Linked DNA regions of Saccharobesus litoralis. The protein of the gene in region 1 interacts with the protein of each later gene in a pairwise test. Links are inferred from orthologs where the notes say so. Each region holds a gene or a part of one and is shown on either strand. Other genes may lie near its edges. The genes, in order: tsaE and rlmB.

Region 1 (15,470 bases):
TAATAGGAGCGGGGTTAGCTGGGCTGCACTGCGCCCACCAATTAACTAAACTGGATTACGACGTAACGGTTTTCGAAAAGTCGCGCGGTTGTGGCGGACGCATGGCTGTTAAACGTTTAGACTGGGGCGAATTAGATTTAGGCGCACAATACTTTACTGCCCGTAGCCCTGAATTTAGAGCGGAATTGGCAAAATGGCTTAAACTAGGAATCGTTAGACAATGGCGCTTTACGCCATATCAAGTAACGAACCAAGGACTAGTACCTTCTCCCGATACTGACACTAATGCCGAGGATCACAGTACGGCTCGCTATGTTGGCAGCCCTTGCATGAATAGTCCGGTAAAATACTTGGCGAGTACTGTTAACCTCCAGTTAAACACCTGCGTCACAAACCTTGAATACACTAATAATCGCTGGCGTTTAACAGGCGACAATAATTTGGCTTTGGGCAGCTATGATTGGGTAATTGTCGCCACTCCCGGTGAACAAGCAAGCGCCTTGCTAAACCAACAAACACATATAAGCTATCTAATTGCCAAGCAAGTGCACACTCCTTGCTGGGCACTAGGTGTCGCCACTACCGGAAAAGTCGCCCCATCAATTCAAGGCGTATTTGGTGACAATACGGTTTCTTGGTTATCACGACTATCTAGCAAACCTGAGCGTTGTATTAAACACAATTTTGACGACATCTGGATGCTACATTTTTCACCTGAAACATCAACAGCCTTAACGGCAGACACTGTTCTACCTCAAGGCCAACAATGGCTAGATAAAGTATTCAACAATCAGCTCACTATTCACCATCATTACCAACACTTTTGGCGATACGCCAATTTAGTCAACGACACATCACTACCCCCTTTGATTGACGACAGCCGCCGCGTGGTTGTTATTGGTGATTGGACGCAAGGAGGCCGAATTGAAGGCGCATTCTTATCAGCGCAACGCGTTATTAACTATATGTTTGCCTAAAGCCAACCATCAATCACACCATGAAAAAAGTTCATTTACCGACAAAAGACTGCCCTGTATGTGAACGATCATTTACATGGCGCAAAAAGTGGGCGAAAGACTGGCAGCAAGTTAAATACTGCTCAGAGCGTTGTCGGCGCTCAAGCAAACAAAAGGCAAAACGAATATGACAACGCAATACCATAAGCTGCGTCTAATATTGGGTGACCAACTTAATGCGAGCCATTCTTGGTACAAACAAAAGCAACCGAATATATTGTATTTAATTGCCGAACTACCCCAAGAAGTTAACTATGTTAAACATCATACCCAGAAAATAGTCGCGTTTTTCGCGGCCATGCAGGCCTTCGCCAATGGCTTGCAAAGCGCGGGGCATCAAGTTTTGCATTTAACGCTAGACGAAAGCCAAGCCCATAAAAACTTACCTGAATTGCTCGCGGCCATTATGCAACAGCATCAAATCAGCATATTTGAATATCAAAGACCTGATGAGAACCGCTTGCTGCGCCAATTACGTAACTTGGCTTGTGAAAAAATTGAATACGACACCGAGCATTTTTATTTACCCTTTGACGAGTTTGATACCTATCTCAAACCCGGCAAAAGCAGCAAGATGGAGTTTTTCTATCGTAAGTTACGTAAGCGCTTTGATATTTTAATGGACGATCAACAACCGGTTGGTGGCAAATGGAATTATGACGCGCAAAACCGTAAATCGTTTAAACCCGCCGATATCAAACAGCTACCTGAACCCTTGGTTTTCGCTAACCCAGTTAAGGATATTCTCAGCCGCTTGCAACGTCATCAAGTTGTGAGTTTTGGCAAATGCGAAGATAACCTACTTTGGCCAATTAACCGCAGCCAAGCACTCGAATTACTCAAGTATTTTTGTCGTTATTGCTTACCCCTGTTTGGTCAATTTCAAGATGCCATGACTTGCCAATCGGCACATAGCTGGTCGTTGTACCATAGCCGCTTATCATTTGCGCTCAATAGTAAAATGCTTTCACCTAAGCAAGTGATTGCTCATGCGCTTGCCGCTTATCATCAAAATGCGAATATTGACCTAGCCCAAATCGAAGGCTTTGTTAGGCAAATTTTAGGCTGGCGTGAATTTGTTAGGTTGGTGTATTGGCAAAATACCGAGCAGTACTCACAACTCAATTATCTAAATGCTAGCCGCACACTGCCCAGTTACTTTTGGCACGGCAAAACCAAAATGAACTGTATGCAACAATCGATAAACCAATCGCTAGATTATGCATACGCCCATCATATTCAACGCCTAATGGTAATCGGCAATTTTTGTTTGCTAACCGGCATTAACCCAGAAGAAGTCGATGCATGGTATTTAGGCATTTACATTGATGCCATTGAATGGGTAGAAATGCCCAACACCCGCGGCATGGCCTTGTATGCCGATGGTGGCCTATTCGCCTCAAAACCTTACGCCAGCAGCGGTGCCTATATCAACCGCATGAGCGACTACTGCAAAACCTGCTATTACGATGTTAAACAAAAAACAGGCCGCAAAGCCTGCCCATTTAACAGCTTGTATTGGACTTTCCTCAACAACCATCGTCCAACCCTAGGTAAAAACCCACGCCTCGCCATGCCGTATCGCAACTGGGATAAAATGGATAAAGAGCAACAACAAGCGATTATTCAACAAGGTCAAGTTTGGTTGGATAATTTGCAAGAACTTTAAAAACTTGTCCCAAGAATGTAAATAGTTGGGGGGACGCAACAAATACCCCAACCGCTTCGTAAAGGCTTTAACGCGAAGCCGACACTACCTGAAATCCGCACAATTTAGCTGTAGCTTATCGCCCATCCTTTATAAATTTATAAATAAGGGGTTGATCCACACTCAAAATAATTGTTAACTATTAAATGTTTTATTAAACATTAAAACAACTTAACAATTAAAAGGATAAAAAATGAATAAATTAATACTGGCACTATCAACAATTGCGACGGGTTTAGTTATGTCAAGCAATGCTTTGGCGGCTGAAAAAGTGTTTGATTCGCCGCGTATGGTAACAACACCCTATGGTTACAACTTGAATATTGTGGCGACATCAGGAGATGTTTTCTGTAAAGCCAAAGGCTATCAGTATTACAAAAACACTGAGCTTAAGTTTTTTCCTGAAACCAGTGGTCAACCCCACTACTACGCGATACCTGTAGGACAAAGCGCCAATACCGAATGGAAAATGGGTGAAACTCTTGGTGGCGAATATTCTTCACCTTACATTTCAAAAATCACCTGTTACTCGCCAGAGCCAGTTACGCCTGCAAATGGCGTATTTATTGACCCTACGGTAAACGTTAACGGCCAAAACTTACGTTTTGCCGAAACTGCTGTATTAAATGGCTGGTCACTACCTATTAATGTTATTTTCTGTACGGGTAATGGTTTCATGCCTGGCACACAAGAAATCGAGACCATTTATCAAGGCTCTTATGCAGAGTACAACGCGCCTGCCGGTGGATGGGTGAAGAAAACAGCATCAGGTAATGGAATCAACATAGTTTCAAAAATTGAATGCGGCGATCCTATGTAATCTCGCTTAAAGCTTAATTTAACCTCAACTCTGGTTAAGAATTGCGACACTATTAATTTCCGTTAGTTAACAAGTTTTGATAACCAACAGAACTTCCTTTCTATTTCTGGAGAGAAATTTGAGCCAAGAACAAAGATAATTGCTCCATGCATTATCTCCTTACCCTCCATCCATGGAGGGCAAGGCAAGTTTACGCGTCAATAGCTAGCCTATTGCAAGTGAACTTAACGCCCAATTGTTTACAAGAGCTTGGTTCAAAGAGCCTCCAGAAACGGATTTATTATCCAGAATTGAGGTTAATTTATTAACAGGTAAGATCTTAAGCCTTACCTGTTTATCCAACAATATCCGCGGGATCACCCACAAACTCAAGAGTTCTCAAGGTAACTTTCTAAACCACACTGACAAAAATCTGGGTTATCCACAATAGGATTCGAGCAATGCCTTGCCCCCCTAATACGCTATCTCTTCACCTTGCCAATCTATATACGCCAGCTCACCGTCTGGCACTAAACCTTGTTGGATAGCCAATAGCTGTCTGGCAACAAATTCTGGAGTAAAAAGCTTGCCTTCTTCGACCCGTTTTTGAAATGGTTTGGATAAAGGTGTATTTGTGGTGCCGGGATGAAAGGCTATTAATTTAACGCCCTTGGCGCGGCGTTTTAATTCAATGCTAGCAGTTTTTAACATCATATTCAGCGCAGCTTTAGATGCTCTGTACCCATACCAACCACCTAACTGATTATCACCAATGCTGCCGACACGGGCACTAAACACGGTGACATAGGTGCAAGTTTGCTTGGTCAGAATAGGTAATATTTGCTTTAGCCACATAACAGGAACGACAGTGTTGCAATGGTAAAGTTGCTCAATATAGCTAAATTCCAAATCCTCTAGCTTCTTCTCCGGCATTTTTTCATTATCGTGTAAAACACCATGACAAATATAAACATCATGGACCCGCCCCACTAAATTCGCGATTTGATTAGTCGTACGCGCAATACAAGTCGCGTCATATTCTGTTTTAAGCCAAATTAAATTATCCGCTGCTAAGTCTTTTGGACAATCACAACGGCTAACGGCAATAACCTGTTTACGCGCAACCAATAAACGCTTGATAAGCGCTTGCGCAATGCCACTACTGGCACCAATCACTAAACTATCGGCTAAAATATCAGTATGTGTCATAGTGTTTCTTTTGGATCTTTTGACGAAAGCATTTTTGCTTTAGGGTTTGACGATTGGCAGGTTTCACAGTGGCGTTTGCCTGTTAACAGCAAAGAAATTGACGCTCGGTGTTGGGCAAAAAATCGATAGGCGAGATCTAAAAACGGCCTTAACCATGGCCAGTTAATCGGTGAAAACCATAAACCTTTCCCCACTAAATGCCATGCTCGGTAGGTAACATCTAACCCGACAAGTAGTTGACCTTTATCCGTTAAACCATGCAGTTTTTTAAGCGCAGCGAGTTTATCAATACGCTGGCTAAAACTTTCGAATTGCTCAGAATACACATCGACCATACGAATTTTATTATCCGTATCTAACTTCTCTAGCTGTCGCACCTCAGCCAAACAAAGAGGACACAAGCCATCAAAAAAGAAAATGAGTTTTGCGTTAGTCATAGGCGTTCGAGTATTTGTATTTTATAACTAGGCTTTACGCCGTTTTTGCTAAATAAGATCACCCAATTTTGATCTGCTCCAGAAGCGACTACCGACAACGTAATAACTTTGGGCCATTTGCTCAGTACAAACCGGAAAGGATCGTTAATTTATTAACGCGTTGGCATGGTGAAAATGATGAATACAATTCAAAGACGATTAATCCACCGTGTAGTATGCCGCCAGCGGTGTTGATTACAGAGTAGGTTTTTTAGAGTGAGTAAATCAAGCTTGGTTATACTTAATGAAGGATCATGCCTAGCTTTGTTAAAAGCTCTACTTGACGTACTAGTTATGAATATTAATTGGCGTCCCAAACCCAGTACTTCTTGTTATCTAAACTGAACAGATAAACTGATATATCACTAGCATCCTCATAACTAGATAACTTTTTATCAGGAAGAGTATCCCAAATCCATTCAACCTCTTCACGAGTTTGATTATCTTCAATAAAGCAATCTAGAAAATCTTGTTTGTTCAAAAAATCCTGCTTCGACGCAATGCACTCGAATGTAGGCTGTCTTCCTTTGATTGTTGGCCAAGCAGTTTCTTGCCAAGTAGGTAAAGCAGGTGTTTTGTATGTTATTGTCTTAGACGCCTCTGAACCATCATCAAATATCATATTTGGTTCAATGTCTAAATCTATAAGCTTTCCAGATGCAAGGCACTCAAAACAAATACAATCAATACTATTAATGCCCGAGTAACCTCCAGCATCAAAACAAACTTCGAGCTTTCCACAAACAGAACAAGCTTCAGGCTCTGATGTTAAAAAAGCAAATTTATCTGGATTTTTAAAATACTTGAATTCCATAACATTAATGCTCCTGTAGTCAGCGATACTTGGGAATAAAAGCATGGCTTCAGTTAGTTAGGAACTAAAGCCATGCTTTTGACACTTTACATTATGCGACTGTTAGTTTGTACACTGCCCTGTAACATCATCATACGTATAACCACCCGTGTAGGTAACTAAGTTGTCATTAATTACCTTGGTTACAACATTATCTGCCGGATCTGAGCTTAAAACATAATGCGTATATTCTTTATACGAATCATTTCCTGATAACCCATAATCATTGACTTTAGTATATTCGATCACGACTTCACCAAAATAACCAAATGAAGGGGAAAATGAACTAGCAATATCTAAGCTTTTATTTCCATTTAGGCGAATATCTGCATAGTAATTTGTAATATCGTAACCGGAAAACGTATTGTTTCCGCCAGACTGCCTCATATTTATTACGTCATTTACGAGAAAATCAATTTCAGGGAATGTTCCTAACGTTCAATTATAAATGCCGTCTACAGGGATTACTCTACGATAGACAGGTCTATCTAAATATATAATGTTTGTTAGGGTTTCTTCAGTAGAATACTTTTGCACTTTTCTTATTTTAGGACTATCCAAACTCGCTGAGTTATTTGAATAGCTATAACTCTTAACACAAGCACTTTCTATTAAATTTTCCGAGGAATCTTTTAATTCCATTAAATAGTCTGCTTGAGCGCAAAAACTAGCTGCATACACGGAAATTGCTATTAACAGAGTTTTTTTCATTATTTTTTCTCTTATGATTTGATGAATTGTAAAACTGCCAGTTTATATTTGTCTCGCGACACCATGTTCTCAATGGATGGTCACTCAACTCAAAAAACTAATCCAATTTACTTAAAATTACAACATCTATAATTCGTGGTTAACCTTTAACCCGCAGCTAATTTTTAAACTCACTCTTAATAATCGTCACACCTCAAAACGCCCAAACTCGATAAGCTATTCCAACTTATTTTTGCATGCTGGTGTACCTAATCGTAAAATCACTTGATACCCAATGGATTAATCACTAGCAGAAGAGTTATGCCAGTTAATTTACCCGCAATTGAAGATCAAGTTTTAACCCCGATTAAGGGCATTCGTTTAGGCTGGGCCGAAGCCGGCATTAAAAAAGCCAATCGCAAAGACATGCTGGTTATTGAAATAGCCGCAGGCAGTTCAGTATCCGGAGTGTTCACCTTAAACCGCTTTTGTGCAGCGCCCGTTACCTTATGTAAAAAGCACCTTGCTGCCAAACAAGGTATTCGCGCTATGGTGATCAATACTGGTAATGCTAATGCGGGAACCGGTGATGTAGGCATGCAAGATGCTCAAACAACTTGTCAGCAACTGGCTGAAATAATGCAAATATCACCAGAGCAAGTGCTACCTTTTTCAACCGGTGTCATTTTAGAACATTTACCGATGGACACTTTGCTTGCTGGTTTACCGAAAGCCGTGGCTAATCTTGATGCCGATAACTGGCACAACGCCGCTTGGTCTATTATGACTACAGACGTCGCGCCGAAAGCCTACAGCAAGACCTTGGATGTCAACGGCAATACCGTGAATATCACAGGTATGTCAAAAGGCGCCGGTATGATCCACCCGAATATGGCCACCATGTTGGCTTACATCGCGACCGATGCCAACATTGAACAAAGCCTGCTAGATGAAATCACCAAAGAGATCACCGACGTGTCGTTTAACTGTATCTCGGTCGACGGTGATACTTCAACTAACGACTCTTTTATGATTATCGCTACTGGCCAAGGCGATAGCCCTGCGATTACTAGCCGAGAAGATGCTGGTTTTAACGAGATATATGCGGCCCTAACCGAAGCCGCACAATACCTAGCGCAGTGCATAGTACGCGATGGCGAAGGTGCAACTAAGTTTATGACGGTCTCAATTCAAGGTGCCAAAACCGTTGAAGAAGCGAAAACCATCGGCTTCTCAATTGGTAAAAGCCCATTAGTCAAAACCGCTATGTTCGCCTCTGATCCTAACTTGGGTCGCGTATTAGCCGCCATCGGTTACGCCTCGCGTGAATGTGCATCACTAGAAGATTTAAATACCGACAGCCTTGAATTGTATTTTGGTGATGTTCTGGTTGCCGAAAAAGGTGGCCGCGCCGCAAGCTATCAAGAAGAAGACGGCCAAGCAGTGATGGATAAAGAAGAAATTGACATCACAGTCAAACTTAACCGTGGCGAGCAACAAGCCACAGTATGGACCTGTGATTTTAGTTACGACTATGTGCGTATAAACGCAGAGTATCGCACCTAAGCAACATAAAACACTCATTTTGGCTCTGGTTTAATTCAGAGCCAAAAAACATAGCTTGCCTAATCACAATTACTATCACTCATTATTTGGCTAAACAGGCATTTCACCTTAAGTCATCCCTCCTTTGCAGCACATACCCCTTTGTTTATTTTTACGTTTCGCCTAAGATGTTCGTTCACATACACGATAAGGAAATACTATGTACACTGTTTACGGCGATTTGCTGTCTGGCAACTGCTATAAAATCAAACTACTGCTCGAGTTTTTACAAATACCCCATCAATGGCAACATGTGGATATATTGGCTGGGGAATGCCAAACAGTCGAGTTTAAGCAGAAAAATGCCAATGGAAAAATACCATTATTAGCCTTGGATAATGGCGAATACTTGGCTGAATCAAACGCCATACTTAACTACCTAGCCGACGGCACAGACTACCTACCCACAGATAAATTACAGCGCGCTCGTGTTCTACAGTGGCAATTTTTTGAACAATATAGTCACGAACCTTATATTGCTGTAGCTCGCTATATCAATAAATACTTAGGTTTACCTAAAGAGCGTGAAGCTGAATATCATGCCAAACAAACCGGTGGCCACAAGGCTCTGGCTGTCATGGAACAGCAATTGGGTAAAACGCCATTCTTGATAGAGGACAAACCCACAATTGCTGATATTAGTTTATATGCATACACCCATGTCGCGCATGAAGGTGGCTTTGACCTGTCAGACTACCCAGCTATCAATGATTGGCTTAAACGCTTTAGTCAAATTCCACACTATACAAAAATGTCTGGCGACAATGGTTAAACAGGCTCATTAGCTTGGTGTGATAAAACAGTAATCAATAACCCACTTTTCACTAGGCAATTTTAAAATTAGCGCTATAGTGTCGTTTCTTACTATTCTTAGACTATAGTCTTTCTGATGGACTTAAGTTACATGCAAATATCTGTTATTAATGAAAAAATAAAACGCCTGTGGGAGATGTTACAAACCAGCATTAGCTCGGGCGAGTTTTTTTACCAACTGCTGTTTATCATAGGATCTATCGGCTTAGCTTGGTTTTTAAGTCGTATGGTTTTTTCCAATACCAAAACACAAGCTAGTAAAGACGACACAGTACAAGAACGCAAAGCCTTTAAAGTATTGGCCGCTATTCAAACGTTAAGCGTTCCCATTTTAACCTTTTTATTTTTAAGCATGAGTGCCCACTATGGCGAGCAATTACTTAAGCAATCTTGGTTAATTACGATTGCCATATTCTTTGCTTCGCTAGTTATGATCAATGGTTTTATCTCCTACATGGTCAAAGGCAGCGTCGCCACCAAAGCGGTACAGTGGTGCACGATAACCGTATTGTTGTTACACATGCTGGGCTTGCTGTCTTCATTAACCGCTATTCTGGAATCGATTGCCATCTCGGTGGGTGATAAATCCATATCCGCTTATGACATTGTTAAAGTATTGATATTTGGCGCTTTATTATTTTGGGTTGGTGGCGTATCCAAAAAAGCCGGCACCAACGCTATCAATAATCAACCTAGTTTGGATCTTCGCACCAAAGAAGTCGCCACCAAGCTATATGAAATAGTGCTATTCGTGGTTATTTCGCTGGCGTTTTTACAAATTATTGGCATCAATATCACCACACTGGCGGTATTCGGTGGTGCTGTTGGTTTAGGTTTAGGTTTTGGTTTACAGTCAATCGCCTCAAACTTTATTTCAGGTTTGATTATATTGCTCGACCGCTCAATCTCGCTGGGTGACTATGTTGAGCTAGAAGAAGGCAAAGAAGGTTTGGTGCGTGAGATCAAACTCAGAGCCATCACCTTAGAAACCTTTGACGGTAAAGACATTGTCGTACCTAACGAAAAGTTTATCAGCTCAACCTTTACCAACTGGACCCATAAAGATAAAAAACAACGCTATCGCGTCGACTTTTCAGTGGCCTATGATTCAGATATTCACAAACTCGTCCCACTAATAAAAGAAGTCGTCGCCAGCCACCCAACAGTCATTAGCGGTGAACATCTACCTATTGAAGAACAACCCGATTGCGAGATCGCCAGCTTTGGTGATTCAGGCATCAATATGTTTGTCGAGTTTTGGATGGAAGGTATTGATGATGGTAAAAATCGTGTCGGTGGCGATTTATTATTAATGATACTCGATACTCTACGCCAACACGGTTTTGTTATTCCGTTCCCGCAGCGCGAAGTACGTATGCTGTAATATTTCAATTATCAAAACTGGCTCTCTCGCGCTGTTCTGTTGTAGCGCGGGAGAGTATTATTCTGCCGCAACCGCCAATATTTGACAGATCAACAAGCGCGTTCTACTGTTGTTAAAACAAAACCCGATATTAATGCAGGTCAAGCGCCTTTTTCTGAGTATAAATCAGTTGATATTAAACAGTCTGTCCTGCACATAATCGACCATCAAGTACAGTAAGCAAAACAACAAATTCCGCATATAATCCAAGTCACTATCACCAGCAAGTGTTACAGGCGATGTTGCAGTATTTCAGCGCAGATATGACTCAAACTTTTCATCAATTAGCCAAACAAAAATAATTCGACCGCCTATTACCAAGTATAACATTTAGCTAAGCATCACGCGGTAAGCCTTTTTCCACAATGCGGATCAGGCGTTGTGTTTTTTTATCCAGATTAACTTGTTGCTTTTGTTTTTCTGCCTGCTGAGCTAAAGCCCAATCGATATGCTCAACCACTAGCTCACTCACCTCAACTCGCTTACTGGTTAATGCGCTGACAATCGCCGCAGAGTATGGCGCATTACCTAGTGCGACCGCGATATTACGTAACCAACGCTGATGACCAATGCGGCGAATGGCCGAGCCCTCGGTATTCTTTAAAAAAGTATCTTCGTCCCATGCCCACAAGGTAAGTAAGTCCTGACTTGCAACATTACCTCTTTTTTGAAAATCCTGCTCACAGCTTAACTCGGCATAACGGTTCCATGGGCAAACTAACTGGCAATCGTCACAGCCGTAGATTCGATTACCGATTAACGGTCGAAATTCTTCAGGAATTGCCTCTTGCAGTTCAATTGTCAGGTAAGAAATACAGCGTCGGCCATCGACGACGTATGGCGCCACAATAGCTTGGGTCGGACACATGGTCATACAAGCCACACAACTGCCACATTGCTCTTGAACTGGCTCGTCAACCGGCAAGGGTAAATCAACTAACAACTCACCTAGAAAAAACCAAGAACCGGCTTTTTCATCCAGCAAAAGTGAGTGCTTACCAACCCAGCCCAACCCGGCTTTAGCGGCAAGTGGTCTTTCTAAAATGGGGGCGGAATCAACAAAAGGCCGAAAGCCTAATTCTTGTTCTAGCTTTTCACTTATCTGTTGCCCTAAGCGTTTTAAACGATTGCGGATCAACTTATGATAGTCACGCCCCAAGGCATAGCGGCTAATAAAGGCCGTGTTTGGTTCTTTGAGATCTTGGGCGAAATAAGCCTCTTCGGGTAAATAATCCATGCGCACAGAAATCACGCGCAAAGTGCCAGGTTGCAACTCGGCAGGACGGGCGCGCATCATGCCGTGGCGCGCCATATAATCCATTTCTCCGTGATAATTGTTATCTAACCAAGCTTGTAAACGAGGCTCTTCAATTGATAAATCAATATCACTTACCCCCAACGCCTGAAAACCTAACGTTTGCGCCATAGCTTTAATTTGGCTTTTAATGTGTACGAGTTGTTCAGCCGTTAATGTCATTTTAGGGATAGATCCAAGAAAATAATCAGAGAATTTTGCCACGTTCATTTTTATGTTACAAAGACAACATAAAACGTACGCAAAGTTTATTTAAAAAAATCAGGGCAATGTGATGATAACGTCATCTTTACCGTTAGCGGTTTACACTCCAGAACAAGTGCGTAATCAAGAGGCACAAGCGGCTATCGCCAACAATCTTTCTCTTTATCAGTTAATGCTAAATGCCGGCCAAGCTACATTTAGTTTAGTGCAAGCGATTTATCGCCAACCAGCAAAAATGCTAGTTGTCTGCGGCGCAGGTAACAACGGGGGGGATGGTTTTGTCATCGCCAAGTTAGCCAAACTCGCTGGCTGGCATATCGATGTGATGTCTATGCCCGATTGCCCACCGTATAAAGGGGATGCACTAACCGCTTACAACGATTATATCGCGCTAGGCCGCAACGTACTGCCATCAGAGCAAATTCAATTTAACCAATACGACGTTATTATTGACGCCATTTTAGGCACAGGCGCACTAAGACCCTTGGCAGCCAGTTGGTCAACCATTGTCGATAACATCAATCAAGCCAGCGCATTAACCATTAGCGTTGATATTCCCTCGGGTTTAAATGCGACAACCGGTGCCATTTTAGGCAACGCGATAATAGCAGACCACACAGTCACTTTTATTGGTGTTAAGTCAGGCTTATTAACCGCCAAAGCGGCTGACCATGTAGGCACTCTGCATTTTGCAGACTTAACGGTGGCAAATACCTTTGAGCAACAAAATAAGCCTTATTATCGCCGCAGTGAATGGAGTGAGCTACGCAGCTTATTACCCGCACGTAAACGCGCCAGTTATAAAGGTGTATTTGGCCATGTTGTGTGTATTGGTGGTGACAAAGGCATGGCGGGGGCGATAAAAATGGCTGCCGAATCCTGCTTACGATCGGGTGCAGGCTTAGTGTCGGTTATTACTCACCCAGACAATGTATTACAAGTTGCCAACGGCCGCCCTGAACTCATGGTATTTGGTGTCAATGGCCTTGAGCAGACCAGTCAAGAGCTGATAGATAAAGCCGATGTGGTATTAGCAGGACCAGGTATGGGACGTACAGGTTGGGCTAATGGTTTAATGAGCCATATCTGTCGCCTAAATAAACCCATGGTGATAGACGCGGATGGCTTGAATTGGTTGGCTGAACATCCACACAAAAATACCCAGTGGATTTTGACACCACATACAGGCGAAGCGGCACGTTTAATGGCGCAAAATACCGACAAAATAGAGTTAGACCGTTACGCGGCCAATTACGAAATATCGGCTCGCTATGGCGGCATTAGTATTTTAAAAGGCGCAGGAACACTCATCACTTCCAGCCAGCAAACTCATATTTGCACTGCGGGTAACCCAGGCATGTCGAGTGCCGGCATGGGCGATGTGTTAGCAGGCATATGTGCCGCTATGCTAGCCCAACAACCAGCTCATCAATATTCAAGGTTTCAAGCCGCCGAATTAGCCGTTTGTTTGCATGCTGCTGCGGGGGATCTTGCTGCACAAACAGGAGAACGTGGTATGATAGCCAGTGATTTAATTGCACATATTCGAACATTGGTCAATCCGTAAGCATTGCGCTAGATGGTTTAATTCATCCAGCTCGCCACGAGACCAAGCATTTTAGTGGCTATGACAGAATTATACTTTGAACTTATTGATGCTGACGCAACCGTTGCGTTTGGCAAAAAATTGGCAGCTTCACTTGAAATGCCTTGTATTATTTATTTAGAAGGCGACTTGGGGGCGGGCAAAACCACCTTTAGTCGCGGTCTCATTCAAAGCTTTAATTATCAAGGCAATGTAAAAAGCCCGACTTACACCTTGGTGGAACCTTATGAGCTCGAGTCAGTCAATATTTATCATTTTGATTTATATCGCCTAGCCGATCCAGAAGAGCTTGAATTCATGGGCATACGCGATTATTTCAGTGGTAATAACCTTTGTTTAATAGAATGGCCGGAAAAAGGCGTCGGTTGGTTGGAACCTGCCGATATTCTGGTTAATATGCAATATGTTGACGACCATCGTGCGATCCGCTTAAACGCAAACTCGGCGCGCGGCGAAAAAATACTTTCGGCACTAACTTAAACACATTAATCATCATGAAAAAGTGGCTATCTCACAGTTTGATCTTTTTCAGTTTGCTTTTGACCTTTTGCGTCAATGCAGCGAACAAAATTAATGGTGTTCGAATTTGGCCGTCCCCCGACAAAACCCGTGTCGTATTTGATCTTTCCAACAAACCAAGCGTTGAACATTTCTTTTTAACCAACCCGAATCGTCTGGTGCTCGATTTTAAAGACACTGGTAAAGGGTTAGATTTAACCTCCGTCGCGGCCAAAGGCAAACTAGTTAAAAAGATCCGCTACAGCACGCCAAAAATAAAAAATAGTCGGCGAGTCGTGATTGAACTTGCTCAGCCACTCAACGCCAATATTTTCGCATTAGCCCCCACTCAACCTTATGGCGATCGTTTAGTGGTTGACCTAGAAGGCAAGCAAACCGTCAATCAACCGGTCAAAACCGCAACCAACACCACTAACCGCGATTTAATTATTGCTATAGATGCCGGACATGGTGGTGAAGACCCTGGTTCCATTGGTGCGAAAGGCAATTATGAGAAAAAAGTCACGCTGCAAATTTCCAAGCGGCTTAAAGCCTTAATTGATAAACAAAAAGGCATGAAAGCCGTCATGATCCGCACTGGTGATTATTATGTTGGCCTAAACAAACGCTCCGAACTGGCAAGAAAGAGCAAAGCTGACTTACTGGTTTCCATCCACGCTGATGCGTTTACAACACCACAACCTCGTGGGGCGTCGGTTTGGATGCTATCTATGCGCAGAGCCAACAGTGAAATCGGTCGCTGGCTTGAACAAAAAGAAAAACATTCCGAATTACTTGGTGGTGCAGCTGAAGTTATCAGTGACACAGCTAACGAAAAATATCTGGCTAAAGCCTTGTTGGATATGTCAATGGAGCACTCAATCGCCACAAGTTATGAGATAAGTAACAAAATAATTGGCGAATTGAAACGCGTAACTAAAATGCATAAAAAAGCGCCGCAAGCCGCGAGTCTTGCCGTACTGAAGTCACCGGATATTCCGTCTATCTTGGTTGAAACCGGCTTTATTTCCAACCCAACAGAAGAGCGCTTATTAAACCAGCGCGATCATCAGCAAAAACTAGCCAATGCGTTGTTTAAAGCCGTAAACAACTATTTCCGCGCCAATCCACCTGATGGAACATTGTATGCGTCCTTATACAATGAGCGTGAATATATTGTGCGGCGTGGCGATTCTTTGTCTGTGTTGGCCGCTCGCTATGATGTGAGTATTAATGCCTTAAAAAAAGCCAATCG
Region 2 (15,581 bases), 2.1 Mb from region 1 along the record:
CTCGCACTTTGACTTCGCAACAAGCTGCAAACGCTGCGCAAACTCAACAATCTATGACTGAGCTTAATCAATCGATTGAAGGGATTAGTGAGTCAGCAGGGCTGGCTAACTCAGCGGCTAATGAAGCTGAGGTGGAAGCGAATAATGGCTTAACTGTGGTGGAAGCCACAATAGAAAACTCGAAAAAACTCAATGAGCAAATAGACACTACATCCAAGTCGATCCACAGATTAGCACAGGATACAGATAGTGTAAGTTCGATCCTTGATGTGATTAACGCTATTGCGGAACAAACCAATTTATTGGCACTTAATGCGGCAATTGAGGCGGCTCGCGCCGGTGAGCAAGGCCGAGGTTTCGCTGTGGTTGCTGATGAAGTAAGAACATTAGCATCGCGCACAGGTGATGCCACCACAGAGATCCGTGATTTGTTAGATAAGCTGCGCAATGCAGCAAGTGAAAGTGTGACAATGATGGGGCAAGCGGAAACCTTGTCGTCAAGCAACGAAGAGTTTGCGATTAAAACCGGTTCGGCACTTGAACAAATTAAAGGCAGTGTGGAAAATATTTCAATGATGAATAACCAAATTGCCACTGCGACAGAAGAGCAAAGTGTAGTTGCCAACCATGTGGTTGATATTATTAATACAATGTCGGAAACCGAACAGCAAATTCAAGGCACATTTAGTTCACTGGAAGAAGTGTCGCATCAATTGCATCAAGCTTCAGACGACTTAATGGAAGCCACTAGCCAATTTAAGCTCTAGTGTCATATGCCATAACAACAAAAGGCGAGAGGTTAATATAGACCGTCTCGCTGTTTGTTATTGGAAAGAAAGCTAATTTGTTGCGTTAATCGGGGTGACGTTTGAATCTTCAGTCTCGTCAGCATTAACACTTTTGCCAACTTGCTGTAACTCGTCAACTTTACCTTTAAACGCGTTACTGAACGATTCTTTATTTTCCGCAATTAAGCGACCAATATTTTCAACTTGTGATTCAGACAAGCCTTCAACTTGCTGTTCAATGACTTCAGAAATAACCTCGGCCAGTTCTAGCATTTTATCGTAAGCGTCTGCTTCTTTTTTACTGGTAAACATTTTGCCGTCTCTGTCGCATTGCCATAAAGCTCTTACACCCATAACTCACCCAATATGTAACTGTTTTTATGTACAGTATATCATGCAGATTTATATTGCAAATCTAATTTAAGAATTTGTTTTAGTCTAATTTAGCCGATTAAATGCGCAAAACGTAAGTTGTGGTTTAGACTTTAATCAAATAAGTATATTTGCAGTCCATTTATTTATTTTTAATGACATAAAAATACTGATTATAAGCAGACAAGTGATTAAAAACGGATTAAAGTTGGCGCATCAAAGCAGTGTGAGTAATTTGAGTCAGGTGAGAGCAGAAACCAACAAGCAAGCAACAGCGAATGAAGAGTCCTTGCTGCGTATTTTTACCGTGCCAGAGGCGCCTGATTCTACATTGGGGCGTATAGAGCAGGAAATTTCGCAAAATTTAAATGGCTTTCTTTCAGAGCATTTAGTGGCTAAAGAGCACAAACTGAGTGAAATTGAAAAAGATTTCTCTGATGCACAATTACCTGAAGAACCGCAGTTTGTTTCTGATCACACCAGTTTTTTGTTAGATAAATTGGTAGCTCAATCCGTTCACACCTCTTCTCCTAGCTTTATTGGACATATGACATCGGCGTTGCCCTATTTTATGTTACCAATGTCAAAAATTATGATTGCTCTCAATCAAAACCTAGTCAAAATTGAAACCTCAAAGGCGTTTACGCCGTTAGAGCGTCAAGTACTGGGTATGATGCACAATTTAGTTTATGGCGGTGCATCGAGTTTTTATCAAGAATATATGCACTCTGAACAGTTTTCACTGGGCGCATTCTGCTCGGGTGGAACAATAGCGAATGTAACTGCGTTATGGGTTGCTCGTAATAACTTGTTTAAGCCAAGTGGCAATTTTAAAGGTGTTGCCCAAAGTGGTTTATACAAAGCCTTATTGCATTATGGCTATAAGGGCGCTGCAGTTTTAGTGTCGGAGCGCGGTCATTATTCATTGGCTAAGTCAGCCGATTTACTCGGCATTGGCCGTGAAGATGTCATTGCAATTCCAACCGATGCTAATAACCGTGTCGATATTGATAAGTTACGCAGCACAGCAAAACAGTTGCGTGATAATGGTATTGCCATTTTAGCTATGGTTGGGGTTGCCGGTACCACAGAAACCGGTAATATTGATCCACTGGCTGAGATGGCTGCAGTCGCGAGTGAAGTTGGGTGTCATTTTCATGTCGACGCGGCTTGGGGTGGTTCCACCCTGTTTTCGCATAAATACGCTTCCTTACTGGCTGGCATTGAGTTGGCTGATTCTGTGACTATTGATGCCCATAAACAAATGTACGTGCCTATGGGTGCGGGCATTGTTTTGTTTAAAGATCCTTCCTTGGCAGGACATATCGAGCACCACGCAGAATATGTACTAAGAAAAGGTTCAAAAGATTTAGGTAGCCATACGTTAGAAGGTTCGCGTCCTGGTATGGCCATGTTGGTCTTCGCCAGTATGAATATTTTGGGCCGAAAAGGTTATCAATTGTTAATCGACCGAAGTATTGAGCAGGCACGTTACTTTGCGGAATTGATAAACCAACAAGACGATTTTGAGTTGGTCTCTCACCCTGAGTTATGTTTACTGACTTATCGTTATGTTCCTGCGCCACTTAAGGCGATTTTACGCAGTGGTAACCAAGTACTTATTAGTCAGGTTAATGAGTATCTTGATGACTTAACTAAGTATGTGCAAAAGCGCCAACGTGAAGCCGGAAAATCATTTGTTTCTCGAACTCGTATTAATCCGAGTATTTATCAAGGGCAATCGATTACGGTTTTTCGAGTCGTGTTGGCTAATCCACTAACAACGCAACAGATTTTACAAGATGTTTTGCAAGAGCAGCGAGAATTAGCGCAAACCAGTCAAATTGCCCTGCCAATGTTAATGAAAATGTTAGCGCAATGGCAAGCCGCTTAAGACCTTATATATTAAACTAACCGTCTTACATCGACATTATACCGAGTGATTTTTCGTACTCTTTACGATGAAGCTCGCGAAGCTTAGACATGTAATTTGATTCACTGGGTACATCAATGTAAGGTAATATCTCGCGCACTAAATTATCGGGCGCAGCTAAATTGTTAGCATTCGGCTGACTAATTCTGAATTTGATAAATTTGTCTTTTTGAACAAATAAATAAGAGTAGGATGTGTATTCTAAGCCGGATAATAAATAAATTTTTGTTTTGGCTTTGAGCCCTGAATATTGCTTGCCGTGCCAATAAAATTGGTAAACCGACACTTCTTTTCCTTCACGTTTTTGATACAAACCTTGGGCTACGGCGTTATCTATTTCTGAAAAAATATTGCGCATTTCACTGCTAAGTAAATAACGATTATGCTGCCAAGAGAAGTGGCGGATCGGATAGGTGTATATGGCAATTTCGTCTTCATCGTAGTAGCGATTTTCATAGCGAATGCTGGCACCGAGTAAGGGCTCTTCGTAGGTATGTCGCTCTAGCATGACTAAGCTAGCAGTTTGGTCTGGAAACTTTAGATCTTTGTCATAGTTGCTTGGGATCACTGGTAAAGGTTTAGGGGGTGCTTTTTCTGTTACCAGAATGGGATTTGTGACTTGGTTATTTTGTTGAGTGCTGTTGCAACTCAATAAAGCCAAGGGAATAAGTAAAACTTGGCAGATAAACTTCAACATCAGCCGCACCTTAAAATATAACCACAATTGTTATAATACTAGTTAATATTGCTAGTTTAGATGGACTATTTTTAGCCTTATAGCGAAGTATTCTCAGCCAGAACTGCTAATAACATAGCTTAATTAAAAATCGAGTTTTCTTGCTTGTCTGCTCGCATGTTAATTGAGTTCGCGTATACTTATAGATAATTGACACAAAAGAATAAATTTATGGCCAAACCTGCCAATACTCCTCAATATCACCCATTACTGGCTGAGAAAGTCGCAGCCTTTGTTGAACAATCACTGGCTCCCGTATCGTTTGAACAACTCTGCCATCAGCACAATACGTTAGATAACCATGCCCAACGTGAAATGCACGCTTGTCTGGAAGCGTTAGATGCAGAAGGGCGGGTGATTTTGGCCAAAAAAGACCAATATTCTACCCCTGAAAAATTGGGCTTGGTCACAGGTAAGGTTATTGGCCATCGCGAAGGGTTTGGCTTTTTAAACTCGGGTGCAGGCAAAGACTTGTTTATAGCAGGCCACATGATGACTGCTTATATTCACGGTGATTTTGTATTGGCTAAACTAGGCGGTTCTGACAAGAAAGGTCGACGTGAAGCACGTTTAATTCGTGTTTTACAAAGCCGTCAAGAAGCCATTGTCGGCCGCTATTTTGTCGAGCATGGTTTAGGGTTTGTCGTACCGGATGATAGTCGAATTCAACATGAAGTGATTATAGAGCCGGGCAACAATAAAAATGCCCGTCACGGCCAAATGGTGGTGGTTGATTTAATTAAACGCCCGTCAAAACGCACCAGTGCGATTGGTAAAGTATCGGAAGTATTGGGTGATCACATGGCACCGGGTATGGAAATTGACGTTGCTTTGCGCAATTACGATATTCCGCATAGTTGGTCGCGCAAGGTGCTTAAAGAATTAGATAAAATAGCGGACGAAGTTCCTGAACAAGCTAAATTAGAGCGACAAGATCTACGTCAGTTACCCTTGGTGACCATAGATGGTGAAGATGCCCGCGACTTTGATGACGCGGTTTATTGTGAGCGTAAGCGTTCTGGTGGTTGGCGTTTATGGGTAGCGATTGCTGATGTGAGTTATTACGTGCGGCCAGGTACCGAATTGGATAACCAAGCACAAGAAAGAGGCACATCCGTATACTTTCCTGAGCAAGTCGTGCCTATGTTGCCTGAAAAGTTATCTAACGGCTTATGTTCACTTAACCCTAATGTTGATCGCTTGTGTATGGTCTGTGAAATGACCATTAGTGAAGCTGGTAATTTGTCGGGTTATCAATTTTACCCTGCGGTGATGAATTCACATGCACGTTTAACTTACACTAAAGTGGGTAAAATTTTAGATGGTGATGAAAAGTTACGTGAGCAATATCAAGCTCAAGTACCACACCTAGAAAATCTGCACCAAATGTATCTGCGTTTAAAAGAACGACGCATGGAACGAGGTGCTATAGAATTTGAAACGCCAGAACCCAAATTTATTTTTAATGCTGATCGCAAAATAGATTCGATAGAGTTGGTTGTACGAAATGACGCTCACAAGCTAATCGAAGAAAGTATGATTTTAGCGAATGTTGCGGCGGCGAAGTTTATTGAAAAGCATAAAGCACAAGCGCTATTTCGCGTACATGAGCCGCCAGAAGGTGAGCGTTTAACTAAATTTATCGGTTTCTTAGGTGAACTTGGCATTACAGTCACTTTAGATAATCAAGATATTAGCCCACATACATACAAAGCTTTAGTCGAGCGCATTCAAGGTCGGCCTGATCAAGAGCTGATACAAACCATGATGTTACGCTCTATGCAGCAAGCTATATATAGTGGTGATAATCAAGGACACTTTGGCTTAGCGTTGAAAGGTTATTCGCATTTTACCTCGCCTATTCGTCGTTATCCTGATTTAGTTTTGCACCGAGCGATTAAATCTGTGTTGGTACAGCAAAAAGCCGCCAAGCGTCAAGGTGGTGAGTTTCAATACCAAGCGGAAGATATTGACCAGTTAGCTGAGCATACTTCAATGACTGAGCGCCGAGCTGATGAAGCCACGCGTGATGTGGCTAACTGGCTTAAATGCGAATTTATGCGTGACCATATTGGATGTACTTATGGCGGTGTTATTTCTGCGGTCACGAGTTTTGGCTTTTTCGTTCGTGTGCATGATTTGTACATTGAAGGTTTAGTGCATATTGGCTCCTTGGGTAACGATTACTATATTTTTGATAATGCCAAGCAACGTTTGGTTGGCGAGCGTACGCGTCAGGTTTATAAATTGGGAGATGAAGTCGTCATTCAAGTAACATCAGTAAACCTTGAAGAAAAGAAAATAGACTTTATCATAGCGCCGCCCGACGCTAAGTTGGATGAGATTGATGATAGGCGCGCGTCAGCCAGTACTAAGCAGCCGTCTAAGTCAGAACAATTGCGTAAAGAAAGTAGCGGCCAAGAACGAGCTGGATCGCGAAGCGACAAGAAAAACTCAGCTAAAAAGAGCCGTCGTTCGGGCAAAGGTAAATCTAAAGCCAAAACCAAAGGTAGTCGCACGCAACAATTAATGCAGCAAGAAAAATCAAAAGGCAAGGCCGGTAAGAAACCGGCAGCTAAGAAAAAAGCAGGGGCTGCGTCAAGCGGCGCCTCTAAAACTAAGCGCAAAAGTAAAAAGCGTTAGGAGATACAGAGTTTGAGTAAGTCTGAAACCATTTATGGTTTACATGCAGTTGAAGCGGCTTTGCAAAATGAACCTGAGCGATTCATTGAATTGCATGTGCTTAAAGGTCGAGAAGATAATAGATTAAATAGTATTTTACACTTAGCTAAGCGGATTGGTTTGCCGGTGCAAACGGCTAACCGACGGGCATTAGATGAGAAAACCCATAATGCGAGGCATCAAGGTGTTGTCGCGCGTGTAAAAGCCGCGCCTACATTAAATGAATCAGATTTAGATGTGATCCTTGATAAAAAAGGCCAATCTATCTTTTTACTTGTGCTCGACGGCGTGACGGATCCGCATAATATTGGCGCTTGTTTACGCACGGCAGATGCAGCAGGTGTAGACGCGTTAATTGTTCCAAAAGATAAATCAGCTAGTTTGACATCAACCGCACGCAAGGTGGCGTGTGGTGCTGCAGAAGCCGTACCTTTTATTCAAGTGACTAATTTATCGCGTACGTTAAAACATATACAAGACAAAGGCATTTGGATAGTGGGTACCGCAGGTGAAGCAACATCAACTTTGCATCAAGCTAAGTTAACCGGACCTATGGCATTGGTTATGGGAGCAGAAGGTAAAGGCATGCGCCGATTAACTCGTGAAAACTGTGATGAACTTATTTCTATCCCGATGGCGGGTGAAGTGTCTAGCCTGAATGTGAGTGTCGCGACGGGGGTTTGTTTATTTGAAATAGTGAGACAACGAAATTTATAGTTTTCTTGCTTGTTGCAACCTTGTTTCGTTGTAAAATAGCAAGCTATTCGTGCTGAGTGATAGCACAAATAGCTTGCAACCAATAAGATTGACCTTTAATCGTATATGGTTGGAATAGCTTGGCGTTTATGCTCTGTTTTGCGGTAGATATCGATAAGTTTATTGGCAACGTCTTCGGCTACCGCTTTCCCTTCTAAAAAGTCATCTATTTGGTCGTAGGTGATCCCTAACGCATTTTCATCTTCTTTTTGTGGGTCTAACTCTTCTAAATCAGCAGTAGGTGCTTTAGTGATTAAGTGCTCTGGTGCACCTAACTCTTTGGCTAATGCTCTGACTTGGCGTTTACTCAAGCCAAATAATGGCACTAAATCACATGCACCGTCACCATACTTCGTAAAGAAGCCAGTGATATTCTCAGCTGAATGGTCTGTACCTAATACTAATCCACCTAACATACCGGCAATCTCGTATTGAATGACCATGCGTGTACGGGCTTTGACGTTGCCTTTTACAAAGTCGATTAACTCATTTGATTGTGGTTTTAAACCCGCTAAGTTTAATTGACTTAGGGTTTCACTATGAATGCCATCTGCTCCCGGTTTGACATTGACGGCTAAGCTTTGTGAAGGCTGGATGAAATCGAGGGCCATTTGCGCATCGGCTTCGTCTGCTTGAATATCGTAAGGTAAACGCACAGCAACAAATTGATAGCCTTGACCATTTTCATTGAGTTCATTAACGGCTAGCTGGGCTAATCTGCCTAGCGTGGAAGAGTCAACTCCACCACTAATTCCCAGTACCAAGCTTTTAACACCGGCACTTTTCATTTGTTGTTTGATAAAGTCGATACGGCGGCGGATCTCAAATTTTACGTCTATTTGAGGCTGAACTTTCATTTGTTCTACTATATATGCTTGGTCCATATTCTTGATTTAGTTGGGGTAATTGACAAGATATATTCAATAATATCTAAAAAACTTGATCGAAACGACAATAAGTTAGCTATTATTGAGTATAAATAAAGTGAATCTTACTCAAGTCAATATTTGTTAAGGGAGTGAGTAGCCAGTGATACGTGTACAAATTTAAACATGATCAGTTGAGTTATCGCTTTTAAACAACAATTAAACCAAATAGGGGAAGGAAAATAATAATGAAATGTGTAACCGCTATTATTAAACCGTTTAAGCTAGATGATGTACGCGAAGCGTTAGCTGAAGTGGGAGTGACAGGCATTACCGTTACTGAGGTAAAAGGCTTTGGTCGTCAAAAAGGCCATAAAGAGACGTATCGCGGTGCTGAATACAGCATAGATTTTTTGCCTAAAGTGAAGTTAGAGATCGTACTGGCTGATGATCAAGTTGAAAAAAGTATTGAAGCAGTCATGAATGCCGCGAGCACAGGTAAAATTGGTGATGGTAAAATATTCGTGACCAATGTTGAGCATGTGATCCGCATTCGAACTGGCGAAGAAAACGAAAGCGCCTTGTAATCGGTTAAATCATACAAGTTATAGGCAAAGCGATCAGGTTTTAGGGGAAGCTGTCAAAGCTACCGCGTCCTGCTCTCGCCCCTTACCTGCATCCATGCAGGCAAGCTTCGAGACCCCATGAGCATATGCTCTACTATGTGATTGGGGTTGCCTAAAAGGATTTAGGTAGTAGGACGACGCAGGAGCCAAAGTCGAGAGTAAGCGCTGACAATGAACCATAAGGCCTGAGCGAGAAGACTATAGCTAGGATAATCTAGCTAACTTAACTAACGCTATTGATTAATTATTGTATTCAAACTCCAACTCTCCAACTTGATGCCAAAAATGGCTGGTATCCACCACTTCTACTAAACCGGCTAGCGAATCAGAAAACTTTTCAATTTCTTCTGCTTTATGTGGGTTGAATTGGCGAATGTAGTTTAACTGTTGGTCTATTTGTGCCAGATTGCTTTCTCCAACGGGCAAAATGTTGAGCCACAAGCTGCTTAATTGTGCTTTGTTCAACGTTTGACGAATAAAGTGCTGAATATTTCTTACGTTGGCGCCCGCTCGCGATTGCTTGGGTATGTCGACTTGATTTGGCTGTATTTGGAAGATTAATTCATCTTGTATCGCTTTGCCATTACGACTAAATAAATCAATTGAGCGAATTAATGGCGGTTTACGTTTGTCATCATGGATGATTTGAAAAACTGAAATTCTGTTTTTATTGACCGGCGACTGCAGTTTGGTCAGTGTTTTGAGCTCTTGCGTTTTATAGTCAGCGACTAACAGGCGATCAAAATAAAAACCTTGGCGATTTTTAAATATGCCATAGCCTATACTTGGATAGAAGTTAATAAATAATGTACGTAGTGCGCGTTGCAGTAAGACAAATTTATCGTACTTGTCGTTAACCTTTAATCGCTCAGCATTAGATTCAAATAGCTTTTGCATAAAGCCAACGACTTTTTCTTGCTGTGGATCAACCAGCTCAAGGTGTAGATCCATACTTTCTAAATTGATCCCCACAACGCGATATAAAGTTTTATTTAATGCATTAGCCTCGCCAAATTTAATAAAGTCACTCGCGGTAACTTGTACCACATCACCTTGTACTAAAGGCAAGCTCATGGTCGAGGCTCGCACTTTTAAGCCGCAGGTGGACATATCCATAGAAGTGCAAGCCATCGTATCAGAGTACTTTTGATGCGTTAATGCTAAACGAGTTTGATAAAAGTAGCGGATTTCTTGGCGCGCGCATTGCGGCTCAACACTGAGTATAGATATATTGGCGACTTTTAAACGTGGTGCCATTAACGATGTCAGTTTTTGAGTATTCTCTGCGGTTAATTGATATTTAGCTGGAGGAACAAGTAATTTTTCATGCTCTGTTAAGCGTTGCAGCATGACACAATGGGTTAAATTATTAATTGGCTCTAAGGCCGTATTCGCGTCCTCTTCACTGCTATACCAGTTATATTTAATGGTGTGGATATCCTCAGGTGCAATTGCAAACGCTTTAACACTGAATACAGCGAGTGTTCCGTGTTTTTTAGCAAAGGCTAAAAAGGGCATTAATAAATCTTTTTGCTGCAGTTCACTGAGTGTGGCCGATAAAAAAACAACTTTATCTTGGCGAATAAATTTAATGGCTAATAAGGTTTCATTTTGCGCGAGTGGTAATTGCGGCCAATTTGCATAAATGATTGAATGCAGGCGTTGGGCTTTTCGCTCATCTTCAAAAAATGTTAACTCTTGCTTGGTAAATTCATTAGTCAGGCAGTGACGTACAGCTGTGGCTTGATTATCTTTTACACTAATAAATATGGGTAACCAATGGGTTTGCTTTAATAAGTGATCTTCAATTAAGCGGGATTCAGCTAAATCTTTTGCGTTGGCAATATCAACTTTAAAGCGCGCTCTGTTTTCTGTTATGTAGCCATCTAAAAAACTAGCCCAGTCAAAGGAGTCACTTTTTAATGCGATACCGATTTTTTGACTACCATCAGGTTCAGGCTTATTGGAAGTGAACATCACTTTGTATTCAAACGTAGGCTCACAATCGAATGTATAATCACGAGTTAAAGAGTGAAAATTGACTTGAATGGTTTGCCCTAACTTTATTAAGCCAAATGGCTCAACTTTGAGCTGGCAGCCGCTGCGTGAAATATTCGAGGTAAATAGCTCAGTAGGCTCTAAATCGGGAGCTGAGACAATAACGGGTTTAGACAGGTAAATGCGCTCTTCCAGACGGCGCGTGGTGCGTCCTAAAACCGTCATTGGTACTTCATATTCTTTTATTGCCTGCTCATATTTATATTGTTTTTCGTACTCTTGATATTGGGCGGGGTCGGTGATTGCTTCGTATACACCTTCGGTATATTGATTGCCAAACTTTTCGACTTCTAAAACAAACATACGCTTGCCGACAGGATCTAGGTAAAAGCGTTTGTCACCCCAATTAAATTCACTGACGTCGTATTCACTGAAGGTCGACATGTCGATAGAGCGTTGGAATGGTTTAAATAATCGCGCTAATTCGCCCTTAATTGAAAACTGTTGAGGTTTGGTTAGCCGGCTGCAGGTTTTATCAAAGGCCAGTGGAAAAGTAGATTTATTGTAATAGGGGATAAGCAGATCGACGAATTTGCGAAGTTTAGGATCCAACTTAGCAGTATTACTAACCATACATCATTATTATCAATTATTGGTTTGCTGAGTATAGGTGATAATACGAGCGGTTGGAAATAAGTAAAGTGACTGATTTTCAGTTAAATGGTCGATTAAGCTGAAAATAGCTTGTGGTAAATAAAAAGTAGAGAGATAGATATAAAAAAGGGTGCTCATTGGCACCCTTTTATGACGTTTAAGGAGCATGTGTTAATTAATGTAGTACACGAGCTCGAATAGTACCGTCAATTTGCTTTAATTCTTCTAACGCTGCTTCTGCGTCATCTGAATCAACTTCAATCACTACATACCCAATTTCGGCATTGGTTTGAAGGAACTGAGCTGAGATATTGATGTTTTTCTCAGCAAACAATAAGTTGATTTTTGTTAACACACCCGGTTGGTTTTTGTGAATGTGTAACAAGCGGCTGCGACCTGCATGCTCAGGTAGTGACGCTTCAGGGAAGTTAACCGCAGAAAGCGTAGAGCCGTTGTCGCTATATTTAGCCAGTTTACCAGCTACTTCGATACCGATATTCTCTTGCGCTTCTTGAGTGCTACCACCAATGTGCGGCGTCAAAATAACATTGTCTAAACCGCGTAGTGGCGATTGGAATTCTTCATCATTACCTTTTGGCTCAACTGGGAATACGTCAATAGCTGCGCCAGACAGTTTGCCACTTTTGATTGATTCCGCTAATGCATCAATATCGACCACAGTACCGCGTGAAGCATTGATTAAGATAGCACCTTGCTTCATGGCTTCTAAGTCGGCCGCACCAAACATGTTTTTAGTTTGTGGCGTTTCAGGTACATGAAGTGATACCACGTCAGCCTTGGCTAATAGATCTAACTTAGAGACTTGCTTAGCGTTACCTAAAGGTAGCTTATCTTCTACATCATAGAAAATAACCTGCATGCCGATAGTTTCAGCCAAGATACCTAGCTGCGTGCCGATGTGGCCATAGCCGATAATACCTAGCGTTTTACCACGGGCTTCGTATGAACCTACAGCTGACTTATCCCAGCCACCACGGTGGGCTTTGGCATTTTTAGCAGGGATTTGACGTAATAATAATAAGGTTTGGCCTAATACTAGCTCAGCTACGCTACGCGTGTTTGAAAAAGGAGCATTAAATACAGGTACACCTAAGGCTTGTGCTGCACTTAAATCAACTTGGTTAGTACCAATACAAAAACAGCCTATGCCAACTAATTTTTCAGCAGCGTTTAAAACTTTTTCGGTTAAGTGAGTACGAGAGCGAATACCAATAAAATGAACGTCCTTGATTTTTTCAATCAGCTCTTCTTCAGGTAATGAAGTTTTCAAATACTCAATATTTGAATACCCATTGTTACGTAAGGTTTCCACGGCTGTTTGATGCACGCCTTCTAGTAGAAGGACTTTGATTTTATCTTTAGCTAAAGAATAGTTGCTCATTTTCTCTGACCAGTTGGGTATCGTTTACTACGCAAATAACTAGATATTCTGGTTGCTTGCGCCTCACGTACCGTAAAAATACATAAAACGAATCGATATAATTGTACTGTTTTTTATATCTCTTTTACACCGTTATTATCGGCGACCAACACGATATCTGCGCCGCGATGCGCAAACAAACCATTAGTGACAACGCCGACTATTTGGTTGAGTTGGGTTTCTAAGTGCATAGGGGCATCTATGCGTAAGTTGTGAACGTCTAAGATCACATTGCCGTTATCGGTAACGACCCCTTGGCGGTAGACAGGATCACCACCAAGACTGACAATTTCTCTGGCTACATAACTGCGTGCCATCGGGATAACTTCAACAGGTAGAGGAAATTCACCTAATGTGTCTACCATTTTGCTGTCATCAATTATGCAAACGAACTTTTTAGCGACAGCCGAAACGATTTTTTCTCGAGTTAACGCTGCACCACCGCCTTTGATCATGGCTTTATCCGCGTTTATTTCATCTGCGCCATCAACATAAACATCTAAACTATCTACGTCATTTAAGCTATATACTTCAATACCGAGTGCTTTTAATTTTTCGGTGGACGCTTCTGAGCTTGACACGGCACCTTTTATTTCATGCGCGATTGGCGCAAGTGCGTCAATAAAATAATTTACGGTAGAGCCAGTGCCAACACCAATGATGTCGCCTGGTTTGACAAATTTTACTGCGGCTTCGCCCACGGCTTTCTTTTTTTGATTTTGATCCACGTTTGGTTTACCTGTCGCTGGTTTATTAGTGTGTCTGACATTAAAACAAAAGCTTTTGCGGCTTATTGGCGTGCGCTAGCTTACTTGAACCAAGCTCTTTGATGGCTTGTTAATCGATGAGAAAATTTTGGCGGGTATGATACGTGAAAGCCTGATTATTCGCCATAAAAAAAGCTGTTATTCAAGCATGTTTAAAATGAAAATATTTCACTTGGGGTAATAATTGTCGGTAATGGCACATCCCAAGCTTGATTTGGTAAAGAAGGTAGATATTGGCAGTCATGCGCTAAGCCCACTAGTAAGGGTTTAGTTTGTGGTTGCAACAAGCTAAATGCGAAGGTGCGATCGTAATAGCCACCTCCCATGCCAAGCCTTTGCCCTTGCTGGTCAAAGGCGACTAATGGAGTAAAAACCACATCCAATTCTTTAACGGGACATATTGCTTGGCTTGATAGCTGGGGCTCACTAATACCAAATTTATTCAGGATTAAAGGCTCGTCTTTTTGGTATTGTAAAAATAACAGATGACCCGCTGTAAAAGGGTGCAATACCGGTAAATAAACCGTGATATTTTGTTGCCATAACCAATCAATAATTAAATGCGTATTTAGCTCACCATCATTGGCGAGATATATAGCCACGTTTTTAATTGGCTGTTGATGGCAATGCGAGTTAAACCATATTTTTACTTGCTTGAGTATAGATTGCGCAGCCGCTTGTTGCTGTTGTGGAGTCAGAGCTTGACGAGCTTGGCGTATTTGTTGGCGTAGGGCTTTTCTGGGTTCGAGAGCTTGTTTGGTCATCTTTGGTTTTATATTAATAGCGTTTATTTAATCAATGTCACGTACGACAATTGCTGGGTTATTAACAGGCGAAGATCATCGACTTGCTCTACAGGAAAAAAGAACTTTAATTGACCACCTTTGGTATAAGGGAAATGCACCAAGCCAACTTGATTTTGATCAGTTAGCCAAGCAAGTTGGCCGATGTCATAGTGAGTCAGATTTTGCTTATTAATTTTATCCAGTACCACTTGGCTTATTTGCTTGCCAGATAATTTGTGTTCATTAACTATGATGGCGTCGGGTGTCACCTGAATACAAGAGTGAATATTCTCAACCCATTGCTCAGATACTAATTTTTCGCTTGGCAGAAAACCGCCAATAAATGCGCCAATGAGCACAAAGCTAATCGCGCTAGCATATTCTTGGTTTGTGCAAACATAAATACTGGCGATTAAGGTAAAAAAACAAAATTGTTTTTGCCAATAAGAAAGGTGTAACCAGCGTTGTTTTATCTTTTGCCAAATGGGCATGTTTCATCCTGTGAGTATATAACCACTTGCTAAATTGTAGGGTCGATTTTACATCGACAAACCTTTCGTTAGCCGAAATAAATTCGGCCCTACAATGGAACGGGTCTTTAATCTCGCACGCTTTTCTACTTAGGTTGCTAATAAAACGAACTCAACAACATGTCAGAACTTTTGTGTCGCAGTACTATTATACGTCCTGATTCAGGTCTTGTTAACTCAAACTGGAATTAAGCGTAAGCCGAAATATGGGTTTCGCGAGGTAAGCTATTAGTGTGGTAATGGCGCTGTATTTTGAGTGCGCGCGTAGTGATACGTTCGTCAGCTTGGGCAATCGTATCGCTAAAACGTAGTGTTGCTTCAGAAGAATTTGCTGTAGCGGTTACGTTATTATCTTGATTAAGTGCGGCCGTTTCTTCATAGGCTAAAGAGGCTTTGGCTTCAAATACCGGAACAGGCTCAACGTTGATATTCTCAGCTTCTATTGCATCGGCTTTAATAACCTTGGCAGGTGCACTAGGTTGGCTGGGCGTTGCAGCGCTAACGTCGGGCGAATTTTGACTTGACTCTATTGTGTCTTGTAGCATTTCAGCTTGCGCTGACTGGCGTTTAGATGCCGCTTCTGCTGCAACACGACGATCCTGAGCTGAAGGTTCAGCAGGCGCTAGTGCGGCTCTTTGCACTTGCTC

Evidence for each region.
Region 2: the proteins of tsaE (region 1) and rlmB interact in binary tests that used the Escherichia coli proteins (3 or more experiments, as listed by UniProt). The link is inferred for Saccharobesus litoralis from one-to-one orthologs.

What each region holds. Positions count from the first base shown.
Region 1 is NZ_CP026604.1:5,214,800-5,230,269, forward strand. What follows is about bases 12,778-15,467. They hold tsaE (tRNA (adenosine(37)-N6)-threonylcarbamoyltransferase complex ATPase subunit type 1 TsaE), read left to right. Parts: upstream 12,778-13,738; coding sequence 13,739-14,197; downstream 14,198-15,467. Other genes in these bases: C2869_RS19770 (NAD(P)H-hydrate dehydratase), read left to right, coding at 12,778-13,678; C2869_RS19780 (N-acetylmuramoyl-L-alanine amidase), read left to right, coding at 14,212-15,467. Outside these bases: C2869_RS19710 (NAD(P)/FAD-dependent oxidoreductase), read left to right, coding at 1-977; C2869_RS19715 (DUF2256 domain-containing protein), read left to right, coding at 998-1,147; C2869_RS19720 (cryptochrome/photolyase family protein), read left to right, coding at 1,144-2,685; C2869_RS19725 (hypothetical protein), read left to right, coding at 2,918-3,544; C2869_RS19730 (SDR family NAD(P)-dependent oxidoreductase), read right to left, coding at 3,998-4,732; C2869_RS19735 (thiol-disulfide oxidoreductase DCC family protein), read right to left, coding at 4,729-5,169; C2869_RS19740 (CbrC family protein), read right to left, coding at 5,510-6,022; C2869_RS19745 (hypothetical protein), read right to left, coding at 6,125-6,448; C2869_RS22520 (hypothetical protein), read right to left, coding at 6,500-6,772; bifunctional glutamate N-acetyltransferase/amino-acid acetyltransferase ArgJ, read left to right, coding at 7,073-8,317; C2869_RS19755 (glutathione S-transferase family protein), read left to right, coding at 8,517-9,128; C2869_RS19760 (mechanosensitive ion channel family protein), read left to right, coding at 9,261-10,553; tRNA epoxyqueuosine(34) reductase QueG, read right to left, coding at 10,927-12,069; more of C2869_RS19770, read left to right, coding at 12,182-12,777; more of C2869_RS19780, read left to right, coding at 15,468-15,470. UniProt on the Escherichia coli protein: Required for the formation of a threonylcarbamoyl group on adenosine at position 37 (t(6)A37) in tRNAs that read codons beginning with adenine.
Region 2 is NZ_CP026604.1:3,148,064-3,163,644, forward strand. Bases 5,556-8,356 are described here. They hold rlmB (23S rRNA (guanosine(2251)-2'-O)-methyltransferase RlmB), read left to right. Parts: upstream 5,556-6,484; coding sequence 6,485-7,228; downstream 7,229-8,356. Other genes in these bases: rnr (ribonuclease R), read left to right, coding at 5,556-6,472; nadE (ammonia-dependent NAD(+) synthetase), read right to left, coding at 7,324-8,151. In the rest of the region: C2869_RS11235 (methyl-accepting chemotaxis protein), read left to right, coding at 1-767; C2869_RS11240 (YebG family protein), read right to left, coding at 840-1,142; pyridoxal-dependent aspartate 1-decarboxylase PanP, read left to right, coding at 1,405-3,054; C2869_RS11250 (hypothetical protein), read right to left, coding at 3,080-3,790; more of rnr, read left to right, coding at 4,001-5,555; C2869_RS11270 (P-II family nitrogen regulator), read left to right, coding at 8,382-8,720; C2869_RS11275 (PilZ domain-containing protein), read right to left, coding at 9,000-11,390; serA (phosphoglycerate dehydrogenase), read right to left, coding at 11,587-12,813; ribose-5-phosphate isomerase RpiA, read right to left, coding at 12,927-13,580; C2869_RS11290 (5-formyltetrahydrofolate cyclo-ligase), read right to left, coding at 13,772-14,383; C2869_RS11295 (hypothetical protein), read right to left, coding at 14,407-14,895; C2869_RS11300 (putative metalloprotease CJM1_0395 family protein), read right to left, coding at 15,123-15,581. UniProt on the Escherichia coli protein: Specifically methylates the ribose of guanosine 2251 in 23S rRNA.